Regions from separate parts of the Paenibacillus sp. LBL genome, predicted to be linked through region 3. Evidence: riboswitches for the same ligand, from Rfam matches in the RefSeq annotation. Region 3 holds a riboswitch; each other region holds the start of a gene.
The links. A riboswitch is a leader RNA that binds a small molecule or an ion and turns the genes downstream of it on or off. The one in region 3 is predicted to bind thiamine pyrophosphate.
Positions count from the first base shown of each region.

Region 1: linked by a shared signal. The riboswitch ahead of M2277_RS20150 (ECF transporter S component) and the one ahead of M2277_RS10745 (ABC transporter substrate-binding protein) in region 3 are both predicted to bind thiamine pyrophosphate.
Region 2: linked by a shared signal. The riboswitch ahead of M2277_RS01365 (YkoF family thiamine/hydroxymethylpyrimidine-binding protein) and the one ahead of M2277_RS10745 (ABC transporter substrate-binding protein) in region 3 are both predicted to bind thiamine pyrophosphate.

Region 1 is NZ_JARXYU010000010.1:80,798-86,242, forward strand. Features, by position in the region: gene M2277_RS20140 (SDR family oxidoreductase) at 66-917, shown strand; gene asd (archaetidylserine decarboxylase) at 978-1,781, opposite strand; TPP riboswitch at 1,947-2,059, shown strand; gene M2277_RS20150 (ECF transporter S component) at 2,151-2,780, shown strand; gene M2277_RS20155 (ABC transporter ATP-binding protein) at 2,773-4,449, shown strand; gene M2277_RS20160 (energy-coupling factor transporter transmembrane component T family protein) at 4,446-5,252, shown strand.
Region 2 is NZ_JARXYU010000001.1:277,412-282,856, forward strand. Features, by position in the region: gene M2277_RS01350 (carboxypeptidase regulatory-like domain-containing protein) at 1-2,031, opposite strand, end outside; gene M2277_RS01355 (hypothetical protein) at 2,009-2,362, opposite strand; gene M2277_RS01360 (sigma-70 family RNA polymerase sigma factor) at 2,355-2,846, opposite strand; TPP riboswitch at 3,080-3,182, shown strand; gene M2277_RS01365 (YkoF family thiamine/hydroxymethylpyrimidine-binding protein) at 3,271-3,873, shown strand; gene M2277_RS01370 (YjcZ family sporulation protein) at 3,945-4,040, opposite strand; gene M2277_RS01375 (nucleotidyltransferase domain-containing protein) at 4,156-4,854, opposite strand; gene M2277_RS01380 (class I SAM-dependent methyltransferase) at 4,998-5,445, shown strand, end outside.
Region 3 is NZ_JARXYU010000003.1:543,317-548,761, reverse strand. Features, by position in the region: gene M2277_RS10755 (GGDEF domain-containing protein) at 1-1,013, opposite strand, end outside; gene M2277_RS10750 (VOC family protein) at 1,334-1,723, shown strand; TPP riboswitch at 1,897-2,008, shown strand; gene M2277_RS10745 (ABC transporter substrate-binding protein) at 2,122-3,153, shown strand; gene M2277_RS10740 (thiamine-binding protein) at 3,241-3,534, shown strand; gene M2277_RS10735 (ABC transporter permease) at 3,531-4,286, shown strand; gene M2277_RS10730 (ABC transporter ATP-binding protein) at 4,345-5,184, shown strand; gene M2277_RS10725 (TatD family hydrolase) at 5,278-5,445, shown strand, end outside.

The sequences.
Region 1 (5,445 bases), on a different contig from region 3:
AGGAATAGAAAGGTGATGGGAGTGACGTTGTTGGTGGCAAGTACGGAATATGTGGTGAACCGTTGGTGATTGCAGGGACAGGAAAAGTGGCATTGGTGACGGGGGCCTCCAGCGGCTTTGGGCTGCTTATCAGCCTGGAGCTGGCGCAAGCGGGATATGATGTGGTTGCAGGGCTTCGCAGACCGGAGGCGGCTCAAGAGCTGATGACCCGCGCGGAGCAGGCGGGTGTTGCAGAGCGAATTCATCGGGTTCGATTGGATATATGCGATGAAGAGCAGGTACGGGCGGTTGCCCTGCATTTGGAGCAGCGGTTTGGTCGATTGGATGTGCTGGTGAACAATGCTGGTGAAGCGGTAGGCGGAATGGTGGAGGAAGTGCCGCTGAGTGGGTGGAGAAGACAGATGGAGACGAATTTCTTCGGAACGGTATCTGTGACACAGCACATGCTGCCGCTGATGCGCCGGACCGAGAATTCCAAGATTATTCTCATGAGCAGCATCAGCGGCGTGGTCGGCTTCCCGGGTTATGGACCTTATGCTTCCTCCAAATTTGCGATTGAAGGATTCGGGGAGAGCCTGTCGCTGGAGCTTATGCCCTTCGGCATGCACGTTGTGCTGGTTCAGCCAGGTGCTTATGGCACACCGATCTGGAATAAGAGCTTTGGTGAGTTAGAGGTGAAGGAAGGGTCACCCTACAGCGACATGCTGAAGGGTGTGCTGGACTATTCCGAGCGGACAGCCAGGGGAAGCGGAAATCCGTTGGAGGTGGCGAAGCTCGTGGCAAGGATTGCCTCCATGTCCAAACCGAGATTCCGATATAAGCTGCCCCAAGGCACGCGTATAACCGCATGGATTAAGGGATTGCTGCCGGACCGGTGGTTTCAGCAGATGATTTATCGGATGCTGGGCAGACGTTAATCATTCATGCTGCTAATGATCGAATGCCTTAACTTGTCATGTGCGCTGGGGCGGCAGGAATTACCCTTTTTTGGCCGTGGAGGGGTGCAGCAAACCGAGTAATTCTCCCATTTTCACTTTGGAGCCGGGCTCCAGGTCGCCGCGAGGGCTAAACGTGCCGTTCTCCGTCAAAAGCACAACGGTAGAGCCGAATTCAAAATACGCGAGTTCATCGCCGATCTGCCATTTCTTAACGCTCTCATCGGCGTAACGGATGCTGCTCACGTTCATTGCGCCCACCTTCACGACGGCAACTTCTCCGAATTCATGGGCAATGTAGGTAATGAGACGCTCATTGCGGCTCAGCACAGTTCGGATATGGGTCATCGCAAAGTCATTCACGGGGTAAACCTTCCCCTTCAGATGCTCGCTTTCCGCCTGAACACCGGTTACGGGTGAATGGATGCGGTGATAATCTGTTGGGCTTAAATACAATACGAATGCATAACCGTTTATATAGTTTTCCATTCTCGGGGATTTCGCGAGCAGCTCGCTCAGGGTGTAATCCTGTCCCTTGACACTCAGAATGGTGCCGGCATGAATGGCGCACATTGCTGAAATAGTGGCATCGACAGGGCTTACCATGGCATCGACGGTGTCATCGATGGCACGCAGGCCTATTTTTAACCGGCGGGAAAAGAACTCGTTCAATGAGCGGTATTCGTGGATCTCTTTCTCCGCTTCATGAGCCGGAATTTGATAGATTCGTATAAATGCAGGTATTAGATGACGGCTCAGCCGGCTGTGGGAACAATGCCCCATCATTCGGGACAACCATTTTCGGGAGGAGAGCTCAGTCATCAGACGCAGCAATTGTTTAGCCATGTCATTCTCCTTTGTGCATAGGTGTAAGCAATATAGCGATGGTGGAAAAGCCAATCACTCTGATATTGACATAGAATGAGATGGAAATCAATAAATAGCCATATTTGAAAAAAGGTTCTTGCAAATTCTGGAGCGGACCTGTATTTTAAAATTAACATAAAACCGAATAGGGAATACGGGGGCTTGAGTGAATCAGGCTGAGATTGCAGCTATTATCCGCTGTTGACCGTTAATCTGAACTGGGTAATGCCAGCGTAGAGAATATCCGACCCTACCTACATAGGGCCTATTTTTCCGTCTGCGCGTTTTTCCAGACGGTTTTTTGTTGTGTTTACACAAAAATAGCGGTGGAGAGGGGTACAGGTTGTTATGGGAACATCAATGCAAGAGAAGTTGGGGGTTCAGCCCAGAAGAGGGCTGCGGTTAAGCGATATTTTGGTGACGGTGCTGGTATCGCTTGTGTTTGGCGTGATTTATCACTTCTGGGGGTCGGTCTATAATCTTTTTAAACCGTTGTTTTTTGAAGCGGATGAGCTGCTCTACGGCATGTGGTTTGCGGCAGCTACGCTGGCTTATTTGTTAATTCGCAAGCCGGGCGTGGCCATCATCGCGGAAGTGGCTGCTGCCCACGTGGAGGTGCTGTTTGGCAGCGGCTGGGGATTGACTCTATTGTTATATGGCTTGATTCAAGGACTGGGGGCAGAGTTGGTATTCGCGGCGTTCCGCTATCGGAGTACCTCAGCGTGGACCTTGGTGATTGCCGGGGCCGGAGCGGCCATCGGTTCGATGATGATGGACTTTTATTACAGCTATACGGATGATCTGCAGACATGGATGTTCCTTGCCAAATACGGTATGCGGGTAATCAGCGGTGCAGTTATTGCAGGTCTGTTAATGCTGCTCTTGGCCAAGGCGCTGGATCGCACAGGCGTAACGTCTCTGCTGCGTCCCGCGTCGAAGAAGGATTACGAAGCGCTGGATGATGCGCGCCATGTCTAATGCCACGGTAAGCCTATTTCCGGCTCAGTCCGCTGAGGTTCAACAGGAGCAGGCTGTGCAGGTGGAGGGACTGCGCTTGAAGTATCCCGGGGAAGAGAGGCTGATGTTCAAAGATCTCTCGTTCTCGGCAGCCCGTGGGGAAAAGGTGCTGCTGCTTGGTCCGAGCGGATGCGGCAAATCCACGCTGCTCCAGGTGCTTAGCGGAATGATTCCCCGCGCTACGGAAGTGCCAATGAAGTGTGAGGCACAGATTGTCCCGCGCTCCTGGGGATACGTATTTCAAGACCCGGATACGCAGTTTTGCATGCCGTATGTGGATGAGGAGCTGGCCTTTGTACTGGAGAATCTGAGTATTCCCCGAGACGAGATGAAGGAACGGATGCAAGCGGCGCTGCATGAGGTGGGGCTGAATTTGGAGGAGCTTCATCTGCCGATCGGCCATCTGTCGCAAGGGATGAAGCAGAGGCTGGCGCTGGCTTCCGCCCTGCTGCTGGAGCCGGAGGTGCTGTTCCTTGACGAGCCGTCCGCACTGCTTGACCCGGAAGGACGGGAGCAGATCTGGGATGCGGTGAAATCCGTATCGGAAGGACGTACACTGATCATCGTCGAGCACCGGATCGAAGAGATGGCGAAATACGTGGATCGTGTCGTTCTGTTCAGTCCGGATGGCGTTATTCTGGGCGATGGACCGCCGGCGGCAGTATTTGCTAAGTATGAGTGCGAGCTTAAATCCTATGGAATCTGGTATCCCGGCGTGTGGGAAGATTATGCTCAGACCCGGGCCGGCCGGGAATTGTTTGCTCCGGTTGATGCCTATGGCGAAGATCTGGGGAATCTCCTGCACGAGGCTGCCCTGCCTTACCCTTTAGATGGGGAGCCTGTGATCCGTTTAGAGGATTTCAAGGGACTGAGATGGGATAAACCTGTGATTTCTCTCCCTTCGGCAGAAGTTTATCGGGCAGAATTTATTGCGGTGGTAGGGCCGAACGGAGCGGGGAAAAGCTCGTTTCTTCTCAGTCTGATGGGACTGCTGCGCGCGCAAGGGACCTACGTGCTCTGCGGGGAAGAGGTTGTGCAAGGCAAGGCGAGAAAGGTGCGGAAGAAGAGAGAGCAGCAGCTCCGTCAAATCGGATTCGTGTTTCAGAATCCGGAGCTTCAGTTTCTGACGGAGCGTATTGGCGACGAGGTTGTTTACTCCTTGCTGGTGGATAACATGCCTGCGGAGGAAGCGAAGGCCCAAGCCGATCGCTGTCTCGAACGCTTCGGACTAAGCGGAATGGAGAACAGGCATCCCTATCAGCTGTCAACCGGTCAGAAGCGGCGTTTAAGCGTTGCCACTGCGATGGCCAGACAGCCGGAAGTTCTGCTCCTGGATGAGCCGACCTTCGGTCAGGACGCGCGGAATACGTTTGCGATTCTGGAGATGTGCGAGCGTCTGCGCCGTGCGGGAACCGCCATTCTCATGGTGACCCATGAGATGGAGATTGCGCAGCGGGTCGCCACGCATATATGGGAAATTCGGGAAGGTCAGCTGACCTCGAGCATGGCTTCACCCCGATTGTGTACCGGTGCGGAATCCCGGCAGGAGGATGATGGATTGAACCGGGCCGGAGAATCCTACGATCCCTCCTCCGCAAGTGCAGCTCACCTCACGGGGGTGAATTCATGAATATATGGAACCCTGTACGGATCACTTGGCTGCACCGGGCCAATCCGGTGGTGAAGCTCGGCCTTATTTTTGCCCTCTTTTTCATGACGGTGCTGACCCATGATCTTGATTTCATGATGTATCAGGCACTGGTATTTATGGTCTGTCTGGTGGTGCTGAGTGGGGTTAAACCGTGGAAGATGCTGCTCTTCTTCATTCCGTTTCTGCTTGCCTTTATATCTTCGTCCTCTTCCATGATGCTGTTCGGCAAAGGGGAGACTCTCTGGTGGGAGTGGGGGTTGTTCCGGGTATCGGAAGAAAGCTTCTACCGGGGACTGCATCTGGGGTTTAAGGGGATTGCTTTTGCCTCGGAGGGACTGCTCCTTGTAACGACAACGTCCTCCGTGGATTTATTCTACAGCCTGATGCAGAAGCTGCGGCTTGCGCCCAAGTATGCGTACAGCTTCATGGCTTCGATACGGCTTCTGCCCATGGTGTGGGAGGAGTTTGTGATTCGCCGTCAAGCCTTGAAAGTAAGGGGAGTTCGCCCGATTCGGGGCGTGCGTGACATGGTCAACCGTGCGGGGATGTACGTGGTGCCGCTGCTGGCGCAGAGCATCCGCCGGGCACACCGGGTGGCTGCGGCAATGGAGGCGAAGCAGTTTAACGGGGACCAGGTGAAGGCCCGGACGTATTATTATCCGTCACGTTATTCGCGGTATGATCTGCTGGTGATCGGCTTGCTGGCGGCCGCAGCCTGCTGCGCTTATGTGGCAGCCGGGTATTTTCCGTGGTTCGGGATTGGCGATGTGCGCTTTGATTAAGAAGAATTCATTTTGCAGCAACTAAGCCGGGGATATCCTGAAGGGTCTTTATGGACCTTTTGGGATATCTTTTTTTGGTGAGATTTCAAGGCTATACCTGAGTGTGGAACAGGCCATTCTTCATATTTTTGTAAGGATGTCTGGATTTAATGCCGAGTTTGGCGTTATAATACTGTTGGTACTGATATAGTAT
Region 2 (5,445 bases), on a different contig from region 3:
TTTCCGGGCCAATTGCAGCGTGCTTTCCAGCGAACCGCTGTGCAGCATATGAACGGCGAGGTAATTGCCGATAAAACGGTGGGATTTATCCTGTCGGATCACCCGCGCAAACCATCTCTCCGCCTCCTCCAGCCTGCCCTGCTTCATAAGCGCTGTTGCGTGGAGAGAATCGGTATAGGAATGATCCTCGCTTTCGCTCCGTACAGAGGAGTACCGATCGAATGCCGGATTGTAACTGTCCCAATCTTCATTATTATAGAAGTAATTCGTCAAATCCATCAGGTAGCTTGGTGCCGGATGCCGTTCGATCATCTCCTGCAGGGTGGATAAGGTTTCCTCTGAACTTCTGTTATCTACATCCTTGGACAACTGATCCTTGATCTGTTGCAATCGGAGTTTCATCCTTAAGCTGTGAATATCTTCTGGATGCGAGCTCACATTATCGTTATAGGCCGCGAGCGCTTCATCATATTTACGTTCGAGTACCAGCTGGTCCTCCGGCGTCAATTCACGACCTTTTAACAAGAAATACGGTAAATAACCCATGGTGCTCTCATTGAGCCGGTAGCCGCTGCTGCTTGTTAACTTCGTGCCGTCATCCTTGTAAGCATCCACCGACCAGAAATAGGGAGCCTCTGGGTTGGAGTAACCAAGCACACTCTCAGGTGCAACGGTCGTCCAATCATGCGGATCCTCGTAGGAAAGTCCGATTCTGAGATCATACAGATCCTGAACAGCAACCCGCAGCGAATTCCCTTCAATATAGTTATCCATCGCCGTCATCATCGATCCGCTGCCAAATTCGATACCAACACTCAGTTTATAGTAGGCGGCTTCGGGTATAGCCTCCCATTCAAAATAGATCATGTCGCCGCGTATCTCATCATGGTTTACTGGAGTTGTCAATTGAATCAATGGCTGCAGCGTGACATCAATCCGTCGTGTCGATTCCGGGGCGACCTCCACCCAATCCCCCGATTCTACAGGCCACGTTCTGCCATTGATTTGTTCATAATTCAAACCAATGCCGAGTTGATACCTGCCGGGCTCTACACCCTCGAAATGATAGCGACCGTTCGCGTCTGTCAGCATTTGGTACGGTTCGCTTAACAGCAGACTGTGATTCAGATCGTTGTTTTTACGTAAAAATACACCTGCGAATGGAATCGGATCCCCCTCACGATTTCGCAAGGTTCCGCTTACTGTTGACAAGGTCTCTCCGTCTAAAATCCTCTTCAGCCGTCCTTTCAGCTGATTCGCCCGTTTTGAGATATCCGAATTTGCAAAGTTCCCGCCGGACCCTTCTGATATCCGATTCAACACGTCCATAGCGGCTTGGGGGCTCCCCCGACGCAGGAGCATTTCCGAGTGATATAAAAGGGCCTTACTATGGATGTCCCTCCAATCTCCAGAAAGGACTTTCCCTAATCGCTCATATTGCAGCGCCGCCTGATCAGGCTGGTCCAGCCTGTCATAGAGGCTCGCAAGCTCCAGCACCAATTCATGCTGATAGGAATAAAGAACAGGCTCCGGAGAATATCCGCTGCTCAGATCCCCGAACTTTTGGATAGCGGTTTCCAATATATCCGCTGCTCCCTCCACATCACCATTCATCGAATAATGCTCCGCAAGGTCTATTGCGGCATATTTCATATATTCTCCGGCTGGCGCTCCCAGCACATATTGATTCAGCAGCGGCAAACGTTCATCCTCAGTAAAACGAATCTGCTGATCGGTGCTTCCTCCTGTGCTGGTGAACCCCGGACTAATAAACACATCAAACCGATGAGATAGCTCTGTTGCTCTAGGCACAATCACATACTTCTCGATCATCTCCCATTTCCGGTTGCTGCTGCTTTCTTCATGAATAAGGTCAATGACTTTGGCTATCCCCTCAGCTTGGCCTTGTTCTATCTGCTTCTCCGCAATCAGCAGCCCTATTCGAGGTGTGAGCATAGATACCATCATAACGAAGAGGATTAAACCCGAAACCCCCAACACCAGGTGTTTAATCTTGACCCGAATTTTCAAGCCTGGCCACCATCCTCTCGTACTGATCCTTCCAGTAATAATTCCCCCCGGCTTCAAGCAGTTCATTGCTCACCTGCAAGGGCACGGAAACAGCAGGTTTCACAATTGCTTCCCTCCATAACAAACCTCCGAGCAGCAGAACGGCCGCTACTGCGCCAAAATAACCAATTGCGGCAGCAGAAATTTCTACTTCCTTATTCCACAAGGAAGACAAACGTTCGCGGCTGGATTTTGGAAATGTGCGAGAAATCACCTTCTCTGCGCCCAGGAATCGAATTTCCTCCAGCTCCTGCTTTAGTTGTTCGGCCATTTCCTGTTCTTCGCTACGCATCGCTCTCCCCCTTCTCGACAACAATCTGCCGGAGTTTATGCCGCCCTCTCATTAAACGTGCCTTAACCGTGTTTATATTCAGCTGCAATTGCGCTGCAATTTCTTGAACACCCAACTCATTATAATAATAGAGCGTAATCACTTCTCGGTATGTATAGGGCAGCTGCTGCACTGATTTGATCATTTCAGCCTCACGCCAATGGACGCCCAGCATTTCATCCACGGCAGGTACACTTTCGTTTACATGCTGGTCCATCCTCGGCATGGGAAAAATATGACGCCAATCCCATGTACGCTGCCGCATCCGGCATCGATTCACTGCAATTCGGGTCAACCAGCTACGAAGTTTGTCGCCGTCACGAAGCTGAGCGATATTCTCGAACGCCTGGATAAAGGTATCTTGAACGGCCTCTTCAGCCGCTTGACGGTCACGCAGCAGCAATACTGCCGTGCGAAGCAGATAATCTCCATACTGTTCCATCAATTCCCGGAGAGCCGCCTCTTCTTTTTGTTTTAAGCGCTGTATGACATCCAGGCCATCTCCCCCTCTCTATAACTATGATGCGTCTGGTCTTTCATCGGTTGCATCAATTTGGATCAATGTCGAAAAAAAATCGAATGATTGAAAACCTTCCGACAAAACGATACAATAACACAAGCAAGAAACCTTTGTCTTCCTGAACTGGCAATAGTTCCGGGACCAACTGCATATCATGTTGGCTGTACTAGGGGTGCCATGTGCTGAGAGACGGCGTGCTGCCGTTAACCCTTATCACCCGATCTAGGTCATACTAGCGTGGGGAAGTGTAGCATTTATGTTTATACTTTTTCACGTAGGCATAACTGCACTTTCTTCACGGGGTGCGGTTTTTTTGCGTGGATTTATATCATAGGGGAGGATAACAACAATGAGTGAGCTAACATGTGGAACCAGTCGCATCGTCGGATGCCGATTCTCGGTGTTTCCGATGACTGACCGATTTGTGGAAGTCATTATGGACGCGCTGAAATCCGTCAACACGGGGAAAGTATGGATTCAGACGGATGATGTGAGCACCTGTATTCGTGGACGGGCGGAGCATGTATTTGATGTAACGAGGGCGATTTTTGCTTATGCGGCAGCAAGCGGTGTGCACACCGTCTTTAACGGAACTTATTCTATTGGCTGTCCTGGTGATACGGAAGCCGATGTATATATGTCAGAGGATTCGGAGCGTTTGAACCGCGAGATTGGGAAGAATGCCGATATAGACACGGCCTGCCAATTTGCCCTTTATCCACTGGGTACAGACCATTACATGGATGTTATCTATAAAGAGGTGCATCGGGCTAAGGAAAAAGGAACGTTCGCCGGAAGCGTTCACTATGCCAGCCGGTTGGACGGCTCCATCTCCAAGGTGTTTGAATCCCTCGAAGATGCGTTTTTGCATGCGATCCAATCGGACAGCAGTCACCTTGTCATGACCGCAGTCGTGTCTGCACACAGTCCATCAGCCAAGCCAAGACCGTGATCACTTCTATATAACAGGCAAAAGCCCGGCGCATGCCGGGCTTTTGCGATTTGCTCCAAGAGCTTGACGAATTAAACCCAAGCACTCGAGATGATTACGAGCAGGATGAAGAGAACCAAAATAATACCTACTGAATTACCCCATCCACCGCCATATACTCCGCTCATGAAGATCCCTCCTGGATTTAAAGAATGACGTGACCGAATCACATGATTATTGTATTGGTCGTGGAAGGCGAACGTCACGGCTAATGTACCTCTCTTATTGCTCACCCGTCAAAATCTATTCCTCATAACCCACAAGAAGCATGCCCCCGAACGGGTTCAGCACTTGCTCTGTGAATGCCAGAAGGAGGGAGGGATCGTCCTGTCGATACATCGCTGAAAGCGAAACCTCCAATTGATCTCCCAATGCCGTGCTGAATCGGTGGAACAGCCGAAACAGCATCTTGCCTTCCCCTGTCCATTCCCCATTCACTCTAAGTACAAATTCGCAAAGTACCATCATGATCTTTTGCACCGTAAACCATTTCTCGCCATCCCGCTTAGGATTCTTCAAATCCTGCACATATTCCGTAATCATGTAACGGTATTCATCAATATCGGTTTGCATCCATGGCATCGGTCCGTAATTCAAATCATGCTGGGCCTCTGCGCGGACTGCTTCTCCTTCCGGCAACGAGCGCAGCACCTTACCCTCCGCTGTGATCCGCTGCAATGTCGGATTGGCTGCCATCACGCCCTCGTCGAAGTATTCACGATAGGATGACAAAGACAATATAAACAATTCCACAATCCATCCATCCGCTTCCAGGGTCTTTCTCCGCATCTCATCTCCGTCCCGCTCAAGGATGACGATGTCCAAATCAGATTGCTCGTTATGTTCTCCTCTGCTTGCACTGCCGCCAAGCACAGCTAGCAAACAGTCGGGATAATGACGGTGAATAACACGCTCTGCTGCCTCCATCGGTTCCTTCTTCATGGCTATTTCCCCCAGTAGTTCTCATAGCTCCCGAAAAAAAGGGCTCAAAATATTTAATTCAGCAAAAACCCCAAACGTACCTTAATCATATGGTAAATAAACGATTACCCTCATGATGACTACAAGGAAGAAGGGAAGATGAAATGAACTACATTCACATGCTATCCAGATTAGGTATGGGCAGTGCGCATCCGGGCGGATTCGAGGCTACCTTAAGAATGCTGAAGAATTATCCGATTGAGCCGAACAGTCGTATTCTGGAGGTTGGCTGCGGAACAGGCAGGACAGCATGCCATCTTTCGGAGATGGGCTATCAAGTCACGGCCATAGATCTCAATGAGAATATGATTAAAAAAGCACGCACCAGAGCCGAAGCCATGAAAATGGACGTGCAATTTTTGCAGGCTGATGTGTGCGAGCTGCCTTTTGAAGACAACCAGTTTGATCTGATTATGGCCGAATCAGTCACCGTATTCACGGATACGTCGAGATCACTCCCTGAATATTATCGCGTTCTGGATCAAGGAGGCGTTCTGCTGGACAGAGAATTGCTGCTGAATAAGCCAATGCCTGAGCCAAAGCTCAAGGAGC
Region 3 (5,445 bases):
TCATCCCGGTGAGCAAGCGATTCGCTCTGCCTCAGACTTTCATGCAGTCGATGTAACAAGCGGTCATTCTCATACTGGATCAGGATCTGGCGGAACAGAATCAGAATGACGCACAGGGATAGACCGGTAAACAGACCGTTCCAGCCACCGAACCGCTGCGCCATGAGGGCAAACATTCCGCCCAGCACGCCATATGGAAGCAAATATCTGACAATCAAGGTTCCTACAGGACGCGGTTCCCTCTCTTTCACCGTTTGATTTCCGGTATCGGGAGCGGGCTGTGCACCTGCAGAAGCAATGAAAAACACAGATAACGTATGTAAAGGATCAAGATATGCACGAACTTCGAGATTCACGAAATGGACGAGATAAAAGTGCAGAGCATCACCCATAATATAAGCGCTTCCGCCAAGACTTAATGAAATGACCGCCCATTTCCCTAATTGCCTGGTATTAAAATACAACACCACGGTAAAGAAAATAAGTACCATTCCGCACAGCGGAAACAGCATATCCACCCATACGCTTCCCGTCCCCCCCGAATACGTACTGTCCTGAAGTTCGGGCTTGATTAAATACTCCCAGCCCACCGTCATGAACGTTACGCCAACGATGACGATATCCAGCATAAACCGCAGCCCCCTTAGCGGGCCTTGAACATGCCGGAACAAATAGATGAGGCAGCTGGCGAACAGGATCACTTCCAATCCCCAGAAATAGCTGGATATCTGGAAAGCGCTCTCTTTCCCGAACCCGAAAAAAAAGGAGGAGACGATCCGGGCCGCTGCATCGGCCATCAGTCCGATACTTACCATAAACCAAAACCTGCGAAGATGTGCCTTATAACGCCGGCTGACCCGAATTAAATACACGGAGGCGGCCATAGGAGCAATAATGACTAGCACACGCTGAAGCGATAAAGCATCAGGCATCCACAGAACAGTCATTATCTGAATAAATGCATATATAATGGCGAGTCGAATCCACAGATGATCTGCTGGAGTTGGACTCATAAGCACTCCCCCTTGGCAAAAAGGTAAGCTTGTACACGATGGATGATTTAGGTCTTTTGAATTAAGCTCTCTATTCCTCATGATACTTTTTACCCATCCAAAAGTAAAGACGAGGAAATCAAAGAAAAATCATCTATCCGGCACATCGCTAGAAGATCTATATAATGAAGTTTTTCTACTGGACGGGTGTACTTCAAATGCAAGGACTACACTCAATTAAACACGTGAAAACCTGAAAAGTTACTATATCAATCACCTACTTGACGTATAGGAATCATATGATATTATTCTTCATATCTTATACGAACCGGAAAGGGTGTATGGCAGTGTCACAGAAACGATTGGATCATGTTGGTATTGTAGTCCGAAACCTGGAAGCCACGATAGCGTTTTACACGTCGGTAGTCGGCCTTGAACTAAAGAATCGCCTGACTCATACCAATGGGGTCATTCAACTCGCGTTCCTCGGATTTAATGGAAGTGACGAAACGGAAGTCGAACTTATCCAGGGTTACAGCGACTCGCTGCCTTCGGAAGGAACGGTGCACCATTTTGCAGTCAGTACGGATGATATTGAAGAAGAGTATGCACGCGTCCAAGGACTTGAAGTTCCTCATCTGGACGAGGAAATCGTCACTCTCCCGAACGGCTATCGTTATTTCTTCGTGCATGGTCCCGAAGGGGAATGGATCGAGTTCTTCCAGCGTTAACCCGCACGCAGCACGGTATCCAACATTTCATCTCTTAAAATGTTCATATGCTGAACTCTTGGGCTGCCTAAACGCGGTTCCCTACATAAGGCCTGTCCTGTTCATGACCTTTTTCGAAAACTAGACAGGTCTTGGTGTTAGGACTATAATAACGGATGTACTGATCGAAACTTCATAAATATCGGGGGAGCTGGAATTTAGCCGGCTGAGAGTGTATCCGCTTTGATACTGACCCTTACACCTGATCTGGGTAATGCCAGCGTAGGAAGCCAATGTTTGCGGCAGCCATATTTGCCGTACTATACACTTACGCCGTCATGCGTCCTGAGATTATCGGGGCGCTTTTTTTGTGGAGTTGCGAGGTAATAGAAATAGAACTCATAAGGAGAGAAGACACGATGAAGAAGGGAAGATGGGTCCCCCTGCTTCTCGCTTGTGTCCTGCTGATGGTTGCGGCCGGATGCGGTACAGGCGGACAGAACAAGAACACAGGCGCTGAAGGAGAAGACGCCAAGAGTCCTGGGAAACTCCGTGACGTGCAGCTGATGCTCGATTGGTCCGCCAATACCAATCACACGGGTCTGTATGCAGCGAAGGAGCTCGGATATTATGAGGAGGAAGGGCTCAACGTCCAGATCGTCCAGCCGGGAGCCGGTGGAACGGATACGCTGGTCGCATCCGGTAACGTGCCGTTCGGCATAAGCTATCAGGAAGGGGTAACCCTCGCCAGAACGCAAGGCTTGCCGCTCGTCTCCATTGCGGCGATCATTCAGCATAATACATCCGGCTTTGCCGCTCCCAAGGACAAAGGGATCGTGAAGGCTGGAGATTTCGAAGGTAAATCCTATGGCGGCTGGGGCTCCCCCGTTGAGGAAGCTGTCATGAAATCCATCATGGAGATCGACGGTGCCGATGTCAGCAAAGTCAATATGGTCAACATGGGCGATGCCGATTATTTTACTGCCGTCAAACGCGACATTGATTTCGCCTGGATATTCTACGCCTGGACGGGCATCGAAGCCGAGCTCCGCAATGAGCCGCTTGATATGATCTATGTGAAGGACTACTCTGACCAGCTCGATTATTATACGCCGGTCATCGTGACCAACGAGAAGCTGATCCAAGAGGACCCTGAGCTTGTCAAAGCCTTCATGCGGGCTACTTCCAAAGGATACAACCATGCTATTGAGCATCCTGAGGATGCAGCAGCGCTGCTCTCGAAGGCCGTGCCTGATCTGGATGCCGAGCTGGTTCTGGCCAGCCAGAAATGGCTGAGTCCCCGCTATCAGGATGACGCGCCTCGTTGGGGTGAACAGAAAGCCGAAGTATGGTCGGGGTATGCCGACTGGATGTTTGAGCGCAAACTGCTGGAGAAAGAGCTTGATGCAGACCGCGCGTTCACCAATGATTTTTTACCGGAACAACCATAAGGTCTTTTCTATCAAGAAGAGAGTCGGCCTGACAGCAGGCTGTCTCTCTTTCATAATCATATCGCTGCACGAAAGGATGGATTATATATGGCGAACACCCTCTTGAGCATTCAAGTGATACCCCGGACGCCGGGTGGACGGGACAGCATCCCTTATGTGGATGAAGCGATCAAGGTTATTGAGGATTCGGGTGTGAAGTACGAGGTCCATGCACTGGAGACAACCATGGAAGGAGAACTCTCCGAGCTGCTAAAGATCGTCGAGCGCATGCATGAGGCGCTGGTGAATGCGGGAAGTCCCAGCATCATATCCCAGGTCAAAATTGCACATCATCCGAGCGGCATCAGCATGGATAAGCTGACTGAGAAATATCGTCCATGAGAAGCTGGTGGAGCTCCGTCTGGCCGCCTGTTGTGGCGGTCCTCTTCTTTTTGCTGGTATGGCAGGCGGCGGTATCGATCTTCGATATCGAAAAATTTATTCTGCCTGCGCCAACGGCGATCGGATCCGAGGCAGTTACCGGTGCTGCCGGTCTTTTCCAGCATACATTAGCCACCCTGCAGCTAACCTTGATCGGGTTTATCATCGGAACAGCAATCGGACTTGTGATTTCACTGGCTCTGCATATGGTGCCTTTTCTCAAAACAGCTCTTTATCCGCTTCTGATTCTTAGCCAGAATGTACCGACTATCGCCCTTGCGCCGCTCCTCATGATCTGGTTCGGCTTCGGCATGCTGCCCAAGGTTATTGTGATTACCCTGGTCTGCTTCTTCCCGGTGGCCGTTGCGGCTCTGGACGGGCTCGCCCGAACCGATCGCACCATGATGAATTACATGCAGATGGCGGGGGCTACATCATGGCAAATCTTTACCAAGCTGGAGCTGCCTCATGCCCTTCCCTCCATCTTCTCCGGGATTCGGATCGCGGCCACCTATTCCGTCATGGGTGCGGTCATCGGAGAATGGATCGGCTCCGACCGGGGAATCGGTTACTACATGATGCTGCAAAAATCCGGCTACCGCACGGATCGGGTATTCGTTGCGATTCTGGTCATCGTCCTGCTCAGCCTGCTGATGGTTCTGCTTATCACCCTGCTGGAGAAACGGCTGATCCGTTGGAACCGGAAAAGCTAATGCCCAGCAGTCATGGGCCAATACACGATCATCCTTAATGAAGGAGGTATTTCGCGATATGACACAACAAGTTGCTCCGCCGGTCCAGGGTGGGCTTAATCCCCCCTCCGTGGAAGCCTCTCGAACGCCTGCGCTGGAGGTACGAAACCTTCGGAAAACCTTCCGCGACCGACGCAGCGAGGTTCATGTGCTGGATGACCTTGCGCTTCAGGTACAGCCCGGTGAATTCGTCTCGATTATCGGGCCGTCAGGCAGCGGAAAAAGCACACTTTTCCACATCATCGGTGGCTTAACGGCTCCTGATTCCGGCTCAGTCTTCATGGATGGTCGTGACGTAACGGGAAAAAAAGGGCTCATTGCCTACATGCCTCAGCAGCCTGCCCTGTTCCCTTGGCGAACGGTGGAGGACAACGTGCTGCTTCCCGAGGAGCTCAGAGGAACCCAGAAGGCCGTCGCCAGGGCAAATGCCCGGCGCTGGATGGAACGGGCCGGACTTGCCGGCTTCGAGAAGGCGTATCCGCATACCCTCTCAGGAGGGATGCAGCAGCGGGCCGCCTTCCTGCGCGCATTGATGAGCCCGCAGGAAGTGATGTGTCTGGATGAGCCCTTCAGCGCACTCGATGCACTGACACGCAGTGATATGCAGCGCTGGCTGCTCGATATATGGGAGGAGACGCGCCGTTCGGTGCTGATGATTACCCATCATATTGAGGAAGCACTTCTGCTCTCCGACAGCATCTATATTCTGTCGGCGCGGCCTGGGGCCATTTTAAAACGAATCGAGGTCCCGTTCCCCCGTCCACGCCGTGAGGAAATTCTGCTGGATCCATCCTTCATCACGCTGAAAACCGAAATATCCGCCATGATGCGGGAGGAGCAGCAAGAACGCGGACAGTAACAACGTGAACCGTAAACAGAATAATCATTCATCATCCAGCTTCCATCAATGCCACAGAGCTTCGAGAAAGCTTGGTAGAAAGGGTATGTAACGATGAAATCACTAACGCAAACAGGGGCCGGAGCTCCACTGTTAGACACCCACATTCATCTGGACCGTTATTCGTTATCCGATCAGGAAGCGATTGTGGCGGATATCCGGCATAGCGAGGTTCAGAGCATCATCTCTGTCTCTATGGATCTGGCTTCCTGCAAACGGAAT